DNA from 2 places in the Fictibacillus sp. b24 genome. Region 2 is predicted to be linked to the other one. Evidence: a T-box and tRNA genes for the amino acid it is inferred to sense, from the RefSeq annotation. Region 2 holds a T-box; the other holds one or more tRNA genes.
The links. A T-box is a leader RNA that pairs with one kind of tRNA and senses whether it is charged. The one in region 2 lies ahead of proS (proline--tRNA ligase), so its partner is inferred to be a tRNA-Pro.
Positions count from the first base shown of each region.

Region 1 (9,931 bases), 1.2 Mb from region 2:
CACGACGGAGCTGTCTTTTAAACCATGTTGGCATATAGAGAACCTCCTTGAACTTCCCAATCCGTTATTTGTGTATTAGTCTATGTATAGTAGCTTGTTGATGTGAACTTGAAATATAAGGAGCTTGACCATGACTGACGCGGAATTACAAAAACTTACCGAAGAAATCTCCCTTCAGTTCTTCGATAAACCGTTTCGCCACAGAGCCAGATTTAATAAAAGGCTGCGAACAACAGGAGGACGATATCTTCTAAGATCTCATGACATAGAAATGAACCCGCATCTTTACAAGGCATTCGGCATGGAAGAATTGATCGGGGTTATTAAACATGAGCTCGTGCACTACCATATGCATATAGAAGGCAAGGGATATAAACATGGTGATTACGATTTTAAGTATTGGCTGAATAGAGTAGGCGGCTCTCGCTTCTGTCAGTCCATCCCTGAAAAAAGAAGAGCAGAGAGTTATAAATATCAATATATATGCGCAGACTGTATGCAGTCTTATAAAAGAAAGAGAAGAATTGATACGAAAAAGTATGTATGCGGAAAGTGCCGTGGAAAATTAAAACAGGTTTCTTTAAAATAGAGTATTGACTTCGATTATAGGTATGTGGTAATTTAATTAAGTCGCTGTTAGACATACCTTTTACATAGCTTTCTTAACAAGGTCGTTAAGGTAGCTAAAGCGATAAATGCTCAGAAAAAAACTTCTAAAACAGGTTGACATCTGACGCTGAAACAATTATGATATTAATTGTCCTTAAAAGACATTCCACAGTAGCTCAGTGGTAGAGCTATCGGCTGTTAACCGATCGGTCGTAGGTTCGAGTCCTACCTGTGGAGCCATACAGAGAAGTACCCAAGTGGCTCAAGGGGCTCCCCTGCTAAGGGAGTAGATCGCTAACGCGGTGCGAGGGTTCGAATCCCTTCTTCTCTGCCATGTGGCCCGTTGGTCAAGCGGTTAAGACACCGCCCTTTCACGGCGGTAACACGGGTTCGAATCCCGTACGGGTCACCACTTTATAACATAATAAAGTATACCTATAGATAGATGGACTCGTGGTGTAGTGGTTAACATGCCTGCCTGTCACGCAGGAGATCGCCGGTTCGACCCCGGTCGGGTCCGCCATTTTTTCTAAGGTGTTGGGCTATAGCCAAGCGGTAAGGCATCGCACTTTGACTGCGACATGCGTTGGTTCGAATCCAGCTAGCCCAGCCATTTTTTCTTTTTAAGATAAGTGTTTAAAATATAAACACTAAACCTTATTAACAATAAGAGCCATTAGCTCAGTCGGTAGAGCATCTGACTTTTAATCAGAGGGTCGAAGGTTCGAGTCCTTCATGGCTCACCATTTTCAAATTAATATGCGGGTGTGGCGGAATTGGCAGACGCGCTAGACTTAGGATCTAGTGTCTTTGACGTGGGGGTTCGAGTCCCTTCACCCGCACCATATTAATTTCTTAAATAAGTTGCAGTGCTCATGCGCTGGCATCTAGCCGCGCGGTCGTGGCGGAATGGCAGACGCGCTAGCTTGAGGGGCTAGTGGGGGTATCCCCGTGGAGGTTCGAGTCCTCTCGACCGCACCAACTTTTACAAATAACATATAATGCATTAAAATAGGCGCCCTTAGCTCAGCTGGATAGAGTGTTTGACTACGAATCAAAAGGTCGGGAGTTCGAATCTCTCAGGGCGCGCCATATGTCGGGAAGTGGCTCAGCTTGGTAGAGCACCTGGTTTGGGACCAGGGGGTCGCAGGTTCAAATCCTGTCTTCCCGACCATTCTTTATGCGGGTGTAGTTTAGTGGTAAAACAAGAGCCTTCCAAGCTCTGGTCGTGAGTTCGATTCTCATCACCCGCTCCATTTTTTACGGGCCTATAGCTCAGCTGGTTAGAGCGCACGCCTGATAAGCGTGAGGTCGATGGTTCGAGTCCATTTAGGCCCACCATATGATCGTAAAAATGATCAAAAAAGATTTTAAAAAAGTGCTTGACTTTATAACTTCGATTCGGTAAGATGATAAAGCTGTCTCGAAAAAAGACAAGCCAAACAAGTTCTTTGAAAACTGAACAAAAGAAATAGGTAAGGAATTAAGAATTAATTCCGTCAGTTTTAAATCGAGCAAGACAAACACTTTTATGGAGAGTTTGATCCTGGCTCAGGATGAACGCTGGCGGCGTGCCTAATACATGCAAGTCGAGCGAATGAAGAGGAGCTTGCTCCTCTGATTTAGCGGCGGACGGGTGAGTAACACGTGGGTAATCTGCCTGTAAGACGGGGATAACTCCGGGAAACCGGGGCTAATACCGGATAACAAGAGAAGAAGCATTTCTTCTTTTTGAAAGTCGGTTTCGGCTGACACTTACAGATGAGCCCGCGGCGCATTAGCTAGTTGGTGAGGTAACGGCTCACCAAGGCGACGATGCGTAGCCGACCTGAGAGGGTGATCGGCCACACTGGGACTGAGACACGGCCCAGACTCCTACGGGAGGCAGCAGTAGGGAATCTTCGGCAATGGGCGAAAGCCTGACCGAGCAACGCCGCGTGAGCGATGAAGGCCTTCGGGTCGTAAAGCTCTGTTGTTAGAGAAGAACAAGTACGAGAGTAACTGCTCGTACCTTGACGGTACCTAACCAGAAAGCCACGGCTAACTACGTGCCAGCAGCCGCGGTAATACGTAGGTGGCAAGCGTTATCCGGAATTATTGGGCGTAAAGCGCGCGCAGGCGGTCTCTTAAGTCTGATGTGAAAGCCCACGGCTCAACCGTGGAGGGTCATTGGAAACTGGGAGACTTGAGTGCAGGAGAGAAAAGTGGAATTCCACGTGTAGCGGTGAAATGCGTAGAGATGTGGAGGAACACCAGTGGCGAAGGCGGCTTTTTGGCCTGTAACTGACGCTGAGGCGCGAAAGCGTGGGGAGCAAACAGGATTAGATACCCTGGTAGTCCACGCCGTAAACGATGAGTGCTAGGTGTTGGGGGGTTCCACCCTCAGTGCTGAAGTTAACACATTAAGCACTCCGCCTGGGGAGTACGACCGCAAGGTTGAAACTCAAAGGAATTGACGGGGGCCCGCACAAGCAGTGGAGCATGTGGTTTAATTCGAAGCAACGCGAAGAACCTTACCAGGTCTTGACATCCTTTGACCACTCTAGAGATAGAGCTTTCCCCTTCGGGGGACAAAGTGACAGGTGGTGCATGGTTGTCGTCAGCTCGTGTCGTGAGATGTTGGGTTAAGTCCCGCAACGAGCGCAACCCTTGACCTTAGTTGCCAGCATTCAGTTGGGCACTCTAAGGTGACTGCCGGTGACAAACCGGAGGAAGGTGGGGATGACGTCAAATCATCATGCCCCTTATGACCTGGGCTACACACGTGCTACAATGGATGATACAAAGGGTTGCGAAGCCGCGAGGCCAAGCCAATCCCAAAAAGTCATTCTCAGTTCGGATTGTAGGCTGCAACTCGCCTACATGAAGCCGGAATTGCTAGTAATCGCGGATCAGCATGCCGCGGTGAATACGTTCCCGGGCCTTGTACACACCGCCCGTCACACCACGAGAGTTTGTAACACCCGAAGTCGGTGGGGTAACCCTTTTGGGAGCCAGCCGCCGAAGGTGGGACAGATGATTGGGGTGAAGTCGTAACAAGGTAGCCGTATCGGAAGGTGCGGCTGGATCACCTCCTTTCTATGGAGATTATGAAACAGCTTCGACTGTTTCGTAAGTACACCTATTCTTCTTTTGTTCAGTTTTGAGAGAACTAAATCTCTCTACTTTATATGTTCTTTGAAAACTAGATATCGACATCCAAACAATATGCAAGGCAGATATATTATTTATCTGCGCCAAGCAAGATCTTGATGTGTAAACATCATATAAGGTTAAGCTAGAAAGGGCGCACGGTGGATGCCTTGGCACTAGGAGCCGAAGAAGGACGGGACGAACACCGATATGCCTCGGGGAGCTGTAAGTAAGCATTGATCCGGGGATTTCCGAATGGGGGAACCCACCATCCGTAATGGGATGGTATCCATATCTGAATACATAGGGTATGAGAAGGCAGACCCGGGGAACTGAAACATCTAAGTACCCGGAGGAAGAGAAAGCAAATGCGATTTCCTGAGTAGCGGCGAGCGAAACGGAAACAGCCCAAACCAGAGGGCTTGCCCTCTGGGGTTGTAGGACACTCTACATGGAGTTACAAAGGAACGAAGTAGGTGAAGCGGTCTGGAAAGGCCAGCCAAAGAAGGTAACAGCCCTGTAGCTGAAACTTCGTTCTCTCCTGAGTGGATCCTGAGTACGGCGGGACACGTGAAACCCCGTCGGAATCCGGGAGGACCATCTCCCAAGGCTAAATACTCCCTAGTGACCGATAGTGAACCAGTACCGTGAGGGAAAGGTGAAAAGCACCCCGGAAGGGGAGTGAAATAGATCCTGAAACCGTGTGCCTACAAGTAGTCGGAGCCCATTAACGGGTGACGGCGTGCCTTTTGTAGAATGAACCGGCGAGTTACGATCCCGTGCAAGGTTAAGTTGATAAGACGGAGCCGCAGCGAAAGCGAGTCTGAATAGGGCGACATAGTACGTGGTCGTAGACCCGAAACCGTGTGATCTACCCATGTCCAGGGTGAAGTTCAGGTAACACTGAATGGAGGCCCGAACCCACGCACGTTGAAAAGTGCGGGGATGAGGTGTGGGTAGGGGTGAAATGCCAATCGAACACGGAGATAGCTGGTTCTCCCCGAAATAGCTTTAGGGCTAGCCTCGCGGCAAGATTCCTGGAGGTAGAGCACTGATTGGACTAGGGGCCCCCACAGGGTTACCGAATTCAGTCAAACTCCGAATGCCAGAGAATTATCCGCGGGAGTCAGACTGCGAGTGATAAGATCCGTAGTCAAAAGGGAAACAGCCCAGACCATCAGCTAAGGTCCCAAAGTATACGTTAAGTGGCAAAGGATGTGGAGTTGCCCAGACAACCAGGATGTTGGCTTAGAAGCAGCCACCATTTAAAGAGTGCGTAATAGCTCACTGGTCGAGTGACTCTGCGCCGAAAATGTAACGGGGCTAAACGTATCACCGAAGCTATGGCTTGTACCGTATGGTACAGGGGTAGGGGAGCGTTCGAAGTGCAGCGAAGTCAGACCGGAAGGACTGGTGGAGCGCTTTGAAGTGAGAATGCCGGTATGAGTAGCGAAAGACAAGTGAGAATCTTGTCCATCGAAAGCCTAAGGTTTCCTGAGGAAGGCTCGTCCGCTCAGGGTTAGTCGGGGCCTAAGCCGAGGCTGAAAAGCGTAGGCGATGGATAACAGGTTGATATTCCTGTACCACCTCCTTTCCGTTTGAACAATGGGGGGACGCAGTAAGGTAGGGTGAGCGCACTGATGGAATAGTGCGTCTAAGCAGTTAGGCTGTTGGGTAGGCAAATCCGCCCAACGTGAAGGCTGAGCTGTGATGGCGAGGGAAATTTTAGTACCGAAGTCCCTGATCCTACACTGCCAAGAAAAGCCTCTAGTGAGGAAAGAGGTGCCCGTACCGCAAACCGACACAGGTAGGCGAGGAGAGAATCCTAAGATGATCGGGAGAACTCTCGTTAAGGAACTCGGCAAAATGACCCCGTAACTTCGGGAGAAGGGGTGCTCTGATAGGGTTTATCGCCCGAGAGAGCCGCAGTGAATAGATCCAAGCGACTGTTTAGCAAAAACACAGGTCTCTGCGAAACCGCAAGGTGAAGTATAGGGGCTGACACCTGCCCGGTGCTGGAAGGTTAAGAGGAGGGGTTATCCTTACGGAGAAGCTCTGAATTGAAGCCCCAGTAAACGGCGGCCGTAACTATAACGGTCCTAAGGTAGCGAAATTCCTTGTCGGGTAAGTTCCGACCCGCACGAAAGGTGTAACGACTTGGATACTGTCTCAACGAGAGACCCGGTGAAATTATAGTACCTGTGAAGATGCAGGTTACCCGCGACAGGACGGAAAGACCCCATGGAGCTTTACTGCAGCTTGATATTGGATTTTGGTACAGCTTGTACAGGATAGGTAGGAGCCTGAGAAGCCGGAGCGCCAGCTTCGGTGGAGGCGTCGGTGGGATACTACCCTGGCTGTATTGAAATTCTAACCTTGAACCGTGATCCGGTTCGGAGACAGTGTCAGGCGGGCAGTTTGACTGGGGCGGTCGCCTCCTAAACAGTAACGGAGGCGCCCAAAGGTTCCCTCAGAATGGTTGGAAATCATTCGCAGAGTGTAAAGGCACAAGGGAGCTTGACTGCGAGACCTACAAGTCGAGCAGGGACGAAAGTCGGGCTTAGTGATCCGGTGGTTCCGCATGGAAGGGCCATCGCTCAACGGATAAAAGCTACCCTGGGGATAACAGGCTTATCTCCCCCAAGAGTCCACATCGACGGGGAGGTTTGGCACCTCGATGTCGGCTCATCGCATCCTGGGGCTGAAGTAGGTCCCAAGGGTTGGGCTGTTCGCCCATTAAAGCGGTACGCGAGCTGGGTTCAGAACGTCGTGAGACAGTTCGGTCCCTATCCGTCGCGGGCGCAGGAAATTTGAGAGGAGCTGTCCTTAGTACGAGAGGACCGGGATGGACACACCGCTGGTGTACCAGTTGTTCCGCCAGGGGCATAGCTGGGTAGCTACGTGTGGACGGGATAAGTGCTGAAAGCATCTAAGCATGAAGCCCCCCTCAAGATGAGATTTCCCATCACGTTAAGTGAGTAAGACCCCTTAGAGATGATGAGGTTGATAGGTCTGGTGTGGAAGCGTGGTGACACGTGGAGCTGACAGATACTAATCGGTCGAGGGCTTATCCTTAAAATGCATAACGTTTGGAAACGTCGTATCTAGTTTTGAGAGAACATACTCTCTAAACTTAATAAATCATGGTTAACGTCATGATAAGGTCTAGTGATGATGGCGAAGAGGTCACACCCGTTCCCATACCGAACACGGAAGTTAAGCTCTTCAGCGCCGATGGTAGTTGGGGGTCTCCCCCTGTTAGAGTAGGACGTCGCTAGGCAAATGAGGAAGATGGATGAAAATCCATCTTCTTTTTTTGTGTTATGAAAGATTGAGGGATCTAGAAAGAGAAAAAGGAAGAAGATGGCCGCAACCATCTTCCAGCACGCTATATTCTTCAGCATAAGCTCCCAAAATCCAACCAAAAGCAACACTTCAGCTCTTACAACGACCATCCAAGCATCAATCTCACCAAAACAATCCTGATTTCGCCCTCAAAACCTCTCCACATCAACCCGACCAAACATAATTTCACGGTAATCATCTATATTTTCACGGATAAGTGTCATAATTTCACGTATAAAAATTATTATCCGATTTTCGACACCAATTGCTATTAAATACCGAGCACGTTACCAACTGGACTCCTATTAACTAAACTCCTCCACTACAATTAGAGTACAAGCAAATCCCCACACCTTATTTCCACAAAGATTTATGCTACACTAGAAACTAAAAACAATGGGGAGGCCATATATAATGAAAAACGTTCATTTTGATACTTCCAGTGTACATGCTAGTGGTCATAAAAGTGTAAAGTCGGTAAGTAAAATCAATCCGATCTACCAGACATCGGCTTTTTCTTTTACGGACTTAGATGATTTAGAGGATTATTTTAGAGGAAAGAACGATTACTTATATACAAGAATGAACAATCCCAACCAGAATGATTTTGCGAATGGTGTGGCTCAGCTGGAACAAGCTCCTGCGGGGGTCGTGACTTCATCGGGTATGTCAGCCATTTTAGTCGGCATCTTATCCGTTGTTCAAAGCGGTGATCATATCTTAGCATGTGATGATCTCTATGGAGGAACATATCAGCTTCTCTCTGATGATTTAAGGAGCTTTGGAATCGAGACGACATTCGTTTCCTTTAAAGATACCGATGAAATAAAAAGAAATATTCAATACAATACAAAACTGATCTATTCTGAATCCATAACAAATCCTCTGTTGCGTGTAGAAGATCTAGAGTCACTTGTTGCAATTGCTAAAGAACATAATCTTACAACGATGATTGATAACACTTTTGCAACGCCTTATGTGTTACAGCCGTTCACGAAGGGTGTAGATTTAGTTGTTCACAGTGCAACCAAATATCTGAATGGGCATAGTGATGTTACAGCTGGAGTTGTTGTCGGCAGGGAAGATCTCGTTGTAAAAGCACAAGCAAAAATGATTCATCTTGGCTGTAATCTTGGACCGTTTGATGCGTGGCTGGCTTCAAGAGGATTAAAGACGTTAAGCGTGCGTATGGAGCGTCATATCTCTAACGCAACCGAATTAGCACGTGAGCTAAAAGAAACAGCAGGAATTAAAACAGTATACTATCCTGAGTTTGTGAGCGAAACCGGGAATTCATCCATTGTTACAATCGAACTTGACGAACAAAGTGATGTGCATACATTCTTTAAATCTTTGGATTGGGTTCATATTGTTCCAACTCTAGCGGGTGTTGAAACAACTGTATCCTATCCATTAGGGACGTCTCACCGTTCATTGCCAGCAGAGACGTCTGAGAAGCTTGGAATAAACAAAAATGTAATCCGTATATCAGTTGGAATTGAAAACATTGATGATATTTGTGAGGTATTCAAAAACGCTGCTGAAAAAGCCCTAAAGGTATAGTACTTTAGGGCTTTAAATTGTAATAAAAACGAATTGTCCAACTTTGTCGAATTATGATATGATATCCGAGTGAAAGCGCTTCATCATATACATCAAGGGAGGCATAAAAATGAAGCCGAAACAAGAATTACATCGAGGGCTCGAGGAAAGACATATTACGCTTATGTCACTCGGAGCTGCTATTGGGGTTGGCTTATTTTTAGGTTCAGCTTCAGCGATTGAAATGGCGGGGCCAGCAATTTTACTTGCTTATGCACTCGGTGGATCCGTAATGTTCATCATTATGCGAGCACTAGGGGAGATGGCGATTCATCAGCCTGTTGCAGGGTCTTTTAGCCGATATGCAAAAAACTATATTGGACCACTGGCTGGTTATTTAACTGGCTGGAATTATTGGTTCTTATGGATCGTAACATGTATGGCGGAAATAACAGCTGTAGGTATTTATATGAAGATGTGGTACCCAGATGTGCCAACATGGATTTGGGCGTTAGCCGCATTGGTCATCATGGCCAGCGTTAACCTTCTTGCGATTAAAGCGTATGGAGAGTTTGAGTTCTGGTTTGCTTTAATTAAGATCGTTGCCATCGTATTGATGATTGTTACAGGTTTAGGCATGATTTTATTTGGTTTTGGTAACGGTGGCGTTGCGACAGGAATCAGTAACCTTTGGGAGAATGGCGGATTTGCTCCGAATGGAGTGCAGGGAATCCTCATGTCCATGCAAATGGTTATGTTTGCATTCTTAGGGATTGAGATGATCGGTGTAACAGCAGGAGAGGTAAAGAATCCTGAAAAATCGATTGCTAGAGCCGTAAACACTGTTTTCTGGCGTATCCTTTTATTTTACGTTGGGGCATTATTTGTTATCATGTCCATCTATCCGTGGGATCAGATCGGAACGCAAGGAAGTCCGTTTGTACTTACATTTGAAAAAATCGGTATCGGACAAGCTGCTGGTATCATTAACTTTGTTGTTCTAACAGCAGCATTATCAAGCTGTAACAGTGGGATTTTCAGTACAGGTCGGATGCTGTTCAACCTGGCAGAACAAAAACAAGCACCAGCAGGCCTTCATAAAGTAAGTAAAACAGGTGTACCGTCTGTAGCCGTATTAGTTTCTGCTGCAGCACTTTTAATTGGTGTAATCCTGAATTACTTAGTTCCTGAAAAAGTATTCGTTTGGGTGACAAGTATTTCAACGTTCGGAGCGATTTGGACGTGGTCCATTATCCTCGTCTCACAACTTAAGTTCCGTAAAGGTTTAAGTGCAGAGGAAAAG
Region 1 is NZ_JAUCES010000005.1:3,795,267-3,805,197, reverse strand. It holds gene cmpA (cortex morphogenetic protein CmpA) at 1-34, opposite strand, end outside; gene QUF49_RS19975 (SprT family protein) at 131-589, shown strand; tRNA gene QUF49_RS19970 (tRNA-Asn) at 775-849, shown strand; tRNA gene QUF49_RS19965 (tRNA-Ser) at 853-943, shown strand; tRNA gene QUF49_RS19960 (tRNA-Glu) at 947-1,021, shown strand; tRNA gene QUF49_RS19955 (tRNA-Asp) at 1,057-1,132, shown strand; tRNA gene QUF49_RS19950 (tRNA-Gln) at 1,148-1,222, shown strand; tRNA gene QUF49_RS19945 (tRNA-Lys) at 1,280-1,355, shown strand; tRNA gene QUF49_RS19940 (tRNA-Leu) at 1,371-1,454, shown strand; tRNA gene QUF49_RS19935 (tRNA-Leu) at 1,505-1,590, shown strand; tRNA gene QUF49_RS19930 (tRNA-Arg) at 1,625-1,701, shown strand; tRNA gene QUF49_RS19925 (tRNA-Pro) at 1,707-1,783, shown strand; tRNA gene QUF49_RS19920 (tRNA-Gly) at 1,792-1,865, shown strand; tRNA gene QUF49_RS19915 (tRNA-Ile) at 1,874-1,950, shown strand; rRNA gene QUF49_RS19910 (16S ribosomal RNA) at 2,138-3,687, shown strand; rRNA gene QUF49_RS19905 (23S ribosomal RNA) at 3,880-6,816, shown strand; rRNA gene rrf (5S ribosomal RNA) at 6,906-7,021, shown strand; gene QUF49_RS19895 (trans-sulfuration enzyme family protein) at 7,501-8,649, shown strand; gene QUF49_RS19890 (amino acid permease) at 8,759-9,931, shown strand, end outside.
Region 1: it has a tRNA-Pro gene. The T-box ahead of proS (proline--tRNA ligase) is inferred to sense a tRNA for this amino acid. The anticodon was not compared.

Region 2 (9,931 bases):
CGCAGCAGAACGGAGAGATCAATCCGAAATTGTCTGAGCAGTCGATTATGCTTTATATTCAGCTTTTCAATAACGATATGCTGATCTCAATGATTACGGGCGAAAACGGTAAAAAGCTGGCCACTGATATTTTTCAAATGTTTTTCTATGGATTGTCTATGCCAAAATGATTAAAGAAACAACCATATAAACAGGCATGTTAAGGAGATGAATCATGTTTATTGTTAATGTAGAAGCCGCAGTTTACAAAGAGGATAAATGGTTAATCATTCAACGCAGTTTAAAAGAAGAACATGCCGCTGGTGCACTTTCTCTAGTAGGCGGTCAAGTCGAAGATGAAGGAAACTCTTCTGACATTCTGGAGAGAACAGCCATTCGAGAAGTATATGAAGAAGTGGGCGTCACGATATCTAATCATCTTCAGTACGTCCACAGCACTTCATTTATCTCCAACTCAGGTAAAAAAGTTGTAGATATCGTCATGCTGGCTAAATACGAATCAGGGGAAGCTTATCCAAAAAGCAAAGATGAAGTCGAGAATGTACTTTGGCTGACAACTGAAGAAATTTTTACTCACCCCTCTATCGGCCCTATCGTAAGAGAAAGCATTAAACGAGCACAAATGGTTAAAGACCGCTTAACTATTACAACTTCATATTAAAGATTTAAGAACGGATCATTAATTTCCGTTCTTTTTTTCTGGCTAGCTAGATTCTGCATTGTTGAACGAATGAGGAAGCAGTTTAAAGCCACCTTTTCAATAGGAATATTCCAGCAAAATTAGCAATACCCCTTTTGTAAATTGTTTGTAAATTTTTCATTACAAAACCTACAAATTCGACAAAAACTATCAATTTTTTTCGACTTTATATATAATGTTTTGGATGGGTAAAAAGCTTACATAGAGAAAAGCTGCCATTATAAAAAAGAAACAAAGAAAAAGGATTAAAGACATTTCTTTTGGAGGGTACTATGTTTACAAAGAAAAAGGATAAGTTCATGGTCATGCTAACGGATATTGCCAGCAACTTAAAAGAATCTGCTGGTTACTTCCACGATTTCAAAATCAAGAACAGTGATGACTTGCGTGAGTTTGCAGATCATCTGAAACAACTCGAATCAAAAGGTGACACTTACGTTCATACGGTAATTATGGAACTGAACAAAGTATTTATTACACCTATAGAGAGAGAAGATATCTTGTCACTTGCAATGAGCATGGATGATATTTTAGATGGCATTGAGCAATCATCTGCTTTGTTTGACATTTATGCGATCACAAATCCTGATCAATACATGGTTAAGTTTGTTGAGTATATCAAGCTAAGCGCTGATGAAATACTACTGACTGTTAACCTTTTATCTGAGAAAAAACTTCTTGATATGCGTGAACATGCTATTAAAATTAAAGATTACGAATCAAAGTGTGACGATTTATACCGTGAAGCACAACGTGAATTGTTCGCTACACAAACAGATCCAATTAAAGTAATTAAGTATAAAGAAATGTACGAAGTGCTTGAAGGCATTGCCGACAGCTGCCAGAACGTTGCGAATACTATCGAATCTATCATCATGAAAAACGCGTAACGGGTGGCTGGTATGGATACAGTATTACTCATTACCATTCTTGTTGTTATTGGTGCACTTGCATTTGATTTTATCAATGGATTTCATGATACAGCGAATGCGATTGCTACATCCGTTTCAACAAAAGCATTAACACCTAGAAAAGCCATCATTTTGGCTGCTGTCATGAACTTTGTCGGAGCCATGACGTTTACTGGTGTTGCCAAAACAATCACAAAAGATATCGTGGATCCCTTTACACTTCAAAACGGGTCAGTGGTTATACTAGCAGCTCTTATTGCAGCAATTGCCTGGAACTTAATTACGTGGTACTACGGTATTCCAAGTTCCTCATCACATGCCATTATTGGTTCTATCGCAGGTGCTGCGATCGCAGCTGCAGGATTTGGGGCTTTGCATTATTCTGGATTTCTTAAAATTATTTACGGTTTACTACTTTCACCGATTTTAGCATTTGCAGTTGGATTTATCTTTTATAATATTATTAAGATGTTGTTCAAAAATAGTAACTTAACAAAAACAAACAATGGTTTCCGTAAAGTTCAAGTTGTTACAGCCGCATTCCAAGCCTATTCACATGGAACGAACGATGCGCAAAAAGCGATGGGTATCATCACTATGGCGTTAATCGCAAACGGCTACACAGACAGTACGGACATTCAATTATGGGTACAAGTTTCCTGTGCGCTTGCAATGGGGCTTGGAACATCCGTAGGTGGATGGAAGATTATTAAAACAGTTGGCGGGAAGATAATGAAGATTCGTCCTGTTAACGGTGTTTCTGCGGATTTAACCGGTGCTTCTGTCATACTTGGAGCGTCTGTTTTAGGAATCCCAGTTAGTACAACACACGTAATTACATCTTCTATTTTAGGTGTAGGTGCATCTCACCGTCTAAAGGGTGTTAAATGGGGTACAGCAAAGACAATGTTGATCACGTGGTGTATTACATTGCCGATCTCTGCTCTATTAGCCGCTTTATCTTATTTTGTTTTAAATTTATTCCTATAATCAGCAAAGCCTGGGGCTCATCCCAGGCTTTCTTTATGTCTTTATGTTATACGTTAAGAATCAGAATACGTTTCAAGAAATGTTGATTAAATAAAAAACTCCCTAACTCTGGCTGGAGTTAGAGAGTTTTGAACTTATGCACCTTTTTGCTGAGTTAATGGAGCTGTCTTTTTTAGGAGCCAGTTCTTCCCTTCAACTAAACGTGCTGTCATCATACTTGCTACATTATCACCTGTTGCGTTCAGCAATGTGGCCGGCGGGTCAATGATAGCTGAGATCGCGGCAATGATTGGAAGAGCTTCTGGAGGAAAACCAAACAGGGACAAAATCAGCATTTCTGCGATTAAACCACCTTGAGGAATTGCTCCCATAACCATCCCGACTAAAAGAGCAACACCACCAACAAGCAGATACGTGTTGAGACCTGAGAAATCCATACCGAAAATTCCAAAAAGGAACGTGATTTTTAGAACTCCACCGATAACCGAACCATCTTTGTGAAGTGTTGCACCAAGCGGGATCGTCGTTTCGCTGATATCATCTGGCACTCCCATTTTCTTTGTTGCTTCTAAGTTAACAGGGATGCTTGCAGCTGAACTGCATGTTGCAAGACTTGTAACAGATGGCGAAAGCATGTTTTTCCAGAATGTACGAATCCCAAGCTTTCCATGAGCCATAAACGCATAAAGCGTAAAGAAACCAAAGAAATACAGAATAGAGAACGGATAGTAGAACAATACCGCTTTAAAATAAGAACCAAGCAATGTTGGACCAAACTCTCCAACTAGTGCTGCGAAATAAGCACCTAACCCTATTGGTGCATAGTACATGACGTACTTCACCATCTGCAGAGTAACTTCGCTTCCCGCAGATAAAAAGTTTGCGAGTGGTTTTGCTTTCTCTCCGACTTTTGACGTTGCAAGTCCTAGTAAAACGGAAAAAAGAATAAGTGCTAACATATTTGCACGACTTAAAAGGTCGACGAAGTCTGGTACCGTTACCGTACTTACAAGTTGATCACCGATTGATACTTGTTCGCTTGATGCATCAGGTTTTACAAGGTCGATGTTAACTCCTTCTGAAGGCGGAAAAATCTTAATTCCAGCCATACTGATGATTGCTGCAACCGTACCTGTAAACAAAAAGACGATCAGCATAGAGCTAATGATTTTACCAAATCGTTTTGCTCCAGCCATGTTTGCCACACTCGATGAGATAGAAAAGAAAACGAGTGGAACAACTATCATGAACATTACGTTTAGAAATAAATCCCCAAACGGCTTAAGAACCGCTGCATCCTTGCCCATTGTTGAACCAACAATGCTTCCGACAATAATAGCCAAAAGCAAAATAATAGGCGAGCGGTATGCTTTCCACGTATTTTTCATATTACATTCTCTCCTTAAATAGATTCATAGCCACTTTATCTATTTTATACGGAAAAAATATTTTTCATAGAGTTTAATCAAAAAAAGATTGGGGACAGACCCCGGGTCTGTCCCCAAACAATTTAATAAGCTTTTGCCCAGTAAACGAGGTGCTTGCCTTCTTGCTCACAGCATACACACTTTTCTGAGACCTTCTCTTGTTCAAATGGCATACATCTCGATGTTGCGCCTGTTTCATCTTTAATATAGTTTTCACAAGCTTCATCTCCGCACCACATGGCTTTAATGAATCCACCTTTTTGGGCAAGACTATCTTTAAAATCATCAAATGACGTCACTGAAGTTGTTTGATTTTCTCTATGTGTTTTTGCTTTTTCAAACAAACTGTTTTGAATATCGTTAAGAATCTGCTGAACTTGAGTTTCTAGATCTTGCAAAGATACGGTCTGTTTTTCTCCCGTATCACGGCGAACTAAAATAACCTGCTGCTGTTCAATGTCCCGTGGTCCAACTTCTAAACGAAGCGGAATACCTTTCATCTCGTACTCATTAAATTTCCACCCTGGTTTCTTATCACTGACATCGATTCCTGTTCGGATGTTTTTTGAAAGCTTATCTTTTAGGTCGTATGCAAAATCGAGGACGCCTTCTTTATGCTGAGCAATTGGTACAATCATAAGTTGAGTTGGAGCAATTTTTGGAGGAACGACCAGCCCTCTATCGTCTCCATGGACCATGATTATTGCTCCGATAATTCGAGTCGTAAAGCCCCATGATGTCTGCTGAACGGTTTGGAGCTTACCTTCTCTGTTCGTGAATTCAATGCCAAACGCCTTGGCAAAGCCGTCTCCCAAATGATGTGAAGTTCCAGACTGCAACGCTTTTCCGTCATGCATGAGACTTTCGATCGTGTACGTATATTTTGCTCCAGCAAACTTTTCTTTTTCTGTCTTCTGACCTTTGATGACCGGAATGGCGAGATATTCTTCACATAGTTCAGCGTATACGTTAAGCATGCGTACCGTTTCTTCATGCGCCTCTTCATCTGTTTCGTGGCACGTATGACCTTCTTGCCAGAGAAATTCGAGTGTTCGAAGGAAAGGTCTTGTTGTCTTTTCCCACCTCACAACGTTTGACCACTGGTTGTATAGCTTTGGAAGATCACGATACGAATGGATAATGTTTTTAAAATGCTCGGCAAAAAGGACTTCTGATGTTGGGCGGACACATAAGCGTTCTGTCAGCTTTTCTTCTCCGCCATGCGTTACCCAAGCAACTTCAGGTGCAAACCCTTCTATATGATCTTTTTCCTTTTGAAGCAGGCTTTCCGGAATAAAAAGCGGCATGTATACATTCTCATGGCCTGTTTGTTTGATTTGACTGTCGAGCTCCTTTTGGATGTTTTCCCAGATCGCATAGCCGTAAGGTCTGAGAATCATGGACCCCCGCACGCTAGAATAATCGATCAGTTCCGCTTTTGTTACAACATCGGTATACCACTGTGCAAAATCGTCTTTCATGCTGGTTACGTCTTTTACAAAATCCTTAGTCATTGTTTATGCTCCTTCCTATTTAGGAAACAAAAAAGCCATGCTTATCGTTAGGGACCAAAGATTTGGCGGTACCACCCTAATTCAAAGCATAGCTTTACACTCTTTCATGATAACGGTTTTAAACCGCTGTTATCTTAATCGCGTTTAAGAGCGTTTAAGATCCAGAACTCTGAGGCAGGTTCGATTGGATGTCAGTAGGAACTTTTCACCATTCAGTTCCCTCTCTTTAAAAGACAAAATCAATGTACTAATCCTCTTCCATGTTTCACTGTTGATATGTTTTTTTGAAATTATATGTGATATTGGCATGAACTGTCAAATATTATTTTTAGGTTATTAATATGGGGGATCGTTGGTGCTTTCCTACTGTATAACGTTGAAGTAGAAGGGGGGTCAGACCCGGGTCTGACCCCCCTTCTACTTTTCATATTTCACTTTAAGATTAAATACATTAGTTACAGAGCATAAGGAGGCGAATTTTATGGATATTCATGTAGTTCAACGAGGTGATTCTCTTTGGAAGATTTCTCAGCGCTATGGCGTTTCAATAACATCAATAGTAAGAACAAATGCTATTGAAAATCAAAATGTGCTTGTCATTGGCCAGGCACTTGTAATTCCTAACGAATTTCCTACTTATAGAATTCAATCAGGTGACACTCTCTTTGATATAGCTAGTCGCTACGGAACATCTGTTGAAAGTTTAATAGGGTGGAACAACATCCCTCTTGCTTCTGTTATTTATGTAGGTCAACTGATAGATATTCCGATCCATGTTGTCAAACAAGGCGAGTCACTATATATGATTGCTAATCGATACGGAACATCTGTTGCTGATCTGCAAAAAGAAAATCGCATTGCAAACCCAAACCTCGTCTACGTGGGTACAAGACTTTCCATACCGTACATTCGACCTGTAAAAGAAGTAAATTCCTATGTGACGAACATGGGAGAGGCAAATCAGACAGAAGTTAGAAATGTAGGTTCCTATTTAACCTACATTACACCATTCAGCTATTCTGTTACACGTACTGGCGGATTAACAGCTCTGCAGGATGAAGGTATTATCTCTGCAGCCAGAGTCAACCGTGTTGCCCCTCTTATGGGGGTTTCTAATATAGAAGGAGATATGTTTAACTCCGATTTAATTAAAACTATTTTAGATAGTGATTCACTTCAGGAAACCGTACTTAACAACATATTGAATACGATGCGAGCAAAAGGTTATCGAGGAGTTAACTTTGATTTCGAATATGTTTATCCTGAAAATAAAGAAGACTATAATAACTTTTTACGTCGTGCGGTAGCAAAATACAAACCACTAGGCTATTCGGTGTCTTCTGCTTTGGCACCCAAATACAAAGAAGATCAACCTGGGTTATTGTATGAAGCTCATGACTATAAAGCACATGGTGAGATTGTTGATTTTGTTGTTGTCATGACGTATGAGTGGGGATGGTCAGGCGGCCGTGCGATGGCCATCGCACCACTTGATGAAGTGAAGAAAGTATTGGATTATACGGTTACGGTAATCCCTCGCGAAAAAATCATGATGGGCGTACCAACGTACGGGCGTGACTGGACACTTCCTTTTGTTCAAGGAACACAAGCCAAAACGTTAAGTCCTGTTGCAGCTGTTAATTTAGCAGCGAAAATGAATGCCTCCATTGAGTTCGATGAAGGTGATGCTTCCCCTTGGTTTAAATACCGTGACGATCAAGGCAAAGAACATGAAGTATGGTTTGAAGATGCAAGAAGTATGCAGGCGAAGTATCAAACAGCGATTGATTATAACCTGCGTGGAGTAAGCTTTTGGGTGCTCGGTATTCCCTTCCCTCAAAACTGGCCAGTAATACGAGATAGCATGCGGGTAAGAAAGATTTAGCTTTCGCTTGTAACAAAAAAGCCAGAAATCTGCTAATCAGATTTCTGGCTTTTCTTTAATCAAAGGGGTGTGCACCCCACAAATACAAATCAAGGTGAATTGTATTTGTTTGGGGTCAGACCCCTACTTTTGTACTACACCCACCACATTTCGGCAGGCTGTTCCGCAATCAGGATTGACTGCAGGTTCTTCACCGCACGCGCGAAACCTTCTTCGATCGACATGATCGGATCTTCGTGCTCGATACTAACAACGTAGTCGTAGCCATACGTACGAAGGGCGCTCATCATGTCAGACCAGTCTTGAACGGAGTGTCCGCATCCAACAGAACGGAAGCTCCATGCACGGTTTTGAACAGCGCCGTATGGCTGCATGTCTGTTAAGCCGTGCATGTTGATGTTATCTTGATCTAAATACGTGTCTTTTGCGTGGAAGTGGTGGATCGCTCCAGCTTTTCCTAGAATCTTGATTGCCGCTACTGGATCAATTCCTTGCCACCAAAGGTGAGATGGATCAAGATTTGCACCAATTGCGTCACACGTTTCCTCACGAAGTTTCAACAAAGTATACGGAGTGTGTACTAAGAAACCGCCGTGTAGTTCTAATCCGATCTTCACGCCATGCTCTTTAGCAAATTGACCCCACGTGCGCCAATATGGAATGAGCTTTTCTTCCCATTGCCACTTCAGCACATCGCTGTACTCGTTCGGCCAAGGGGAAACCGGCCAGTTCGGATATTTAGCGCTTTCTGAATCACCCGGAACACCTGAGAAACAGTTCACAACAGGGACGTTCATCAATCCAGCAAGTTCTACTGTCTTTACAAACGTTTCATGTGATTCTTTAGCAAAAGCTTCATCAGGAGATAATGGATTCCCATGACAGCTGAACGCTGAAATCGTTAATCCGCGCTTCTCCACTTCATGAAGATACGCTGCACGCTTTTCTTCACTCTCAAGCAGTTCGTCAAGTGGACAGTGCGCGTTTCCAGGATAGTTTCCTGTGCCGATCTCGACTGCTTGAACACCAGCTTCTTTTACATAGTCGAGCATTTCTGTAAATGATTTTTGTGAAAAGAGAACGGTAAATACTCCTAGTTTCATGCTACTTCACTCCTTTTTCATTCTGAAGCTGAACACCTTTACCCATTAAGCTGCTTGCATAGATCGCTTCAATTACACGAGATGTGTTCATCGCTTCTTCAGCCTTCACAAGAGGCTCTGCTTTTCCTAAACAACTATCCACAAAATTCTGAGCTTGTGGCAGACCTGGGTCATCTTCCCCTTGAATCCAGTCAGCTTTTGTTGTTGTCATCATTCCGTTAACTGCTTTATTCACCGCAAACGGGAAAACATCAAGGCCCCCTTTGTCGCCTGAGATACGAAGCAATTCTGCATCATCAGGAATGTTTGCAGCCCAAGATGTTTCAAACAGAATGGTTCCGCCGTTTGCTAAGCGAATGTAAGCCGTCACATGATCATCAACCTCAAACGTTTCGGCATCAAATGAACCCCATTGGTTCACTTGTTCTGCTTCACGGCTAACCGTGTTATACGTTTGACCTGTTACTTCACTTACAGCAGGGTTATCCAACAGCCAAAGTGTCAAATCTAGCAAATGACAGCCATAGTCTATTAAACTCCCGCCGCCTTGCAGCTCTTTGTTTGTGAACACTCCCCAGCCAGGCACTTTGCGTCTTCTCAAAGCTTGTACACGAACGACAAGCGGATTACCCACTTCGTCCGCTTCCATCACACGCTTTGCCGCTTGAGCTTCCTTCATGTAGCGGTAATGATAAGCAATCGAGAGCACTTTACCAGAACGCTTTTGGGCTTCTACCATCTCAGCGCATTCTTCAACCGTCATTGCCATCGGTTTTTCACAAAGAACGTGCTTGCCTGCATCTAGTGCAGCAACTGTTATCTCTTTATGAAACTTGTTTGGGGTACAAATGACAACTGCATCAACATGCGGCCACATCTCTGTATAGCTTGCAAAATAGTTCGGTACGTGAAATTTTTCCGCAGCCATTTTTGCGACATCTACGTTAACATCGCTAATGGCTGTTACTTCTGCTGTATCACTTAATTTTTGAAAAGCGGGGATATGACGGCCTTGTGCAATACCGCCAGCCCCGATGATCCCAACTCTTAGTTTCATGCGTGAACTCCTGTTTTAACTTTTTCGATCGTTTTCTTATCGTTAGACTCTAGTGCAGCTAGAATGACAGCTAATGAGCGCTTGCCTTCTTCTCCTGTAATAAGCGGTGCTTTACCAGATTCAACTGCTTCAATAAAGTGGTCAACCACATGTGAATTGGACTGATTCTCGTTCGTTTGAATCGCGCCAAGTTCGTAGCGTACGATCGATCCGTTCGTATATTGAGCAACAAGTGAATATTGTGGATCATCTTCTAAACGAAGAATTCCTTTTTCACCATAAATGATTGTAGAGTTGTCTTCTTTTGCGGTATAAGACCAGCTTGCCGCTAATGTTCCAATGAT
Region 2 is NZ_JAUCES010000005.1:2,558,910-2,568,840, forward strand. It holds gene QUF49_RS13200 (TetR/AcrR family transcriptional regulator) at 1-170, shown strand, start outside; gene QUF49_RS13205 (NUDIX hydrolase) at 215-661, shown strand; gene QUF49_RS13210 (DUF47 domain-containing protein) at 973-1,590, shown strand; gene QUF49_RS13215 (inorganic phosphate transporter) at 1,603-2,601, shown strand; gene QUF49_RS13220 (dicarboxylate/amino acid:cation symporter) at 2,736-3,989, opposite strand; gene proS (proline--tRNA ligase) at 4,112-5,542, opposite strand; T-box leader at 5,589-5,812, opposite strand; gene QUF49_RS13230 (LysM peptidoglycan-binding domain-containing protein) at 6,024-7,427, shown strand; gene QUF49_RS13235 (sugar phosphate isomerase/epimerase family protein) at 7,562-8,530, opposite strand; gene QUF49_RS13240 (Gfo/Idh/MocA family protein) at 8,532-9,587, opposite strand; gene QUF49_RS13245 (Gfo/Idh/MocA family protein) at 9,584-9,931, opposite strand, start outside.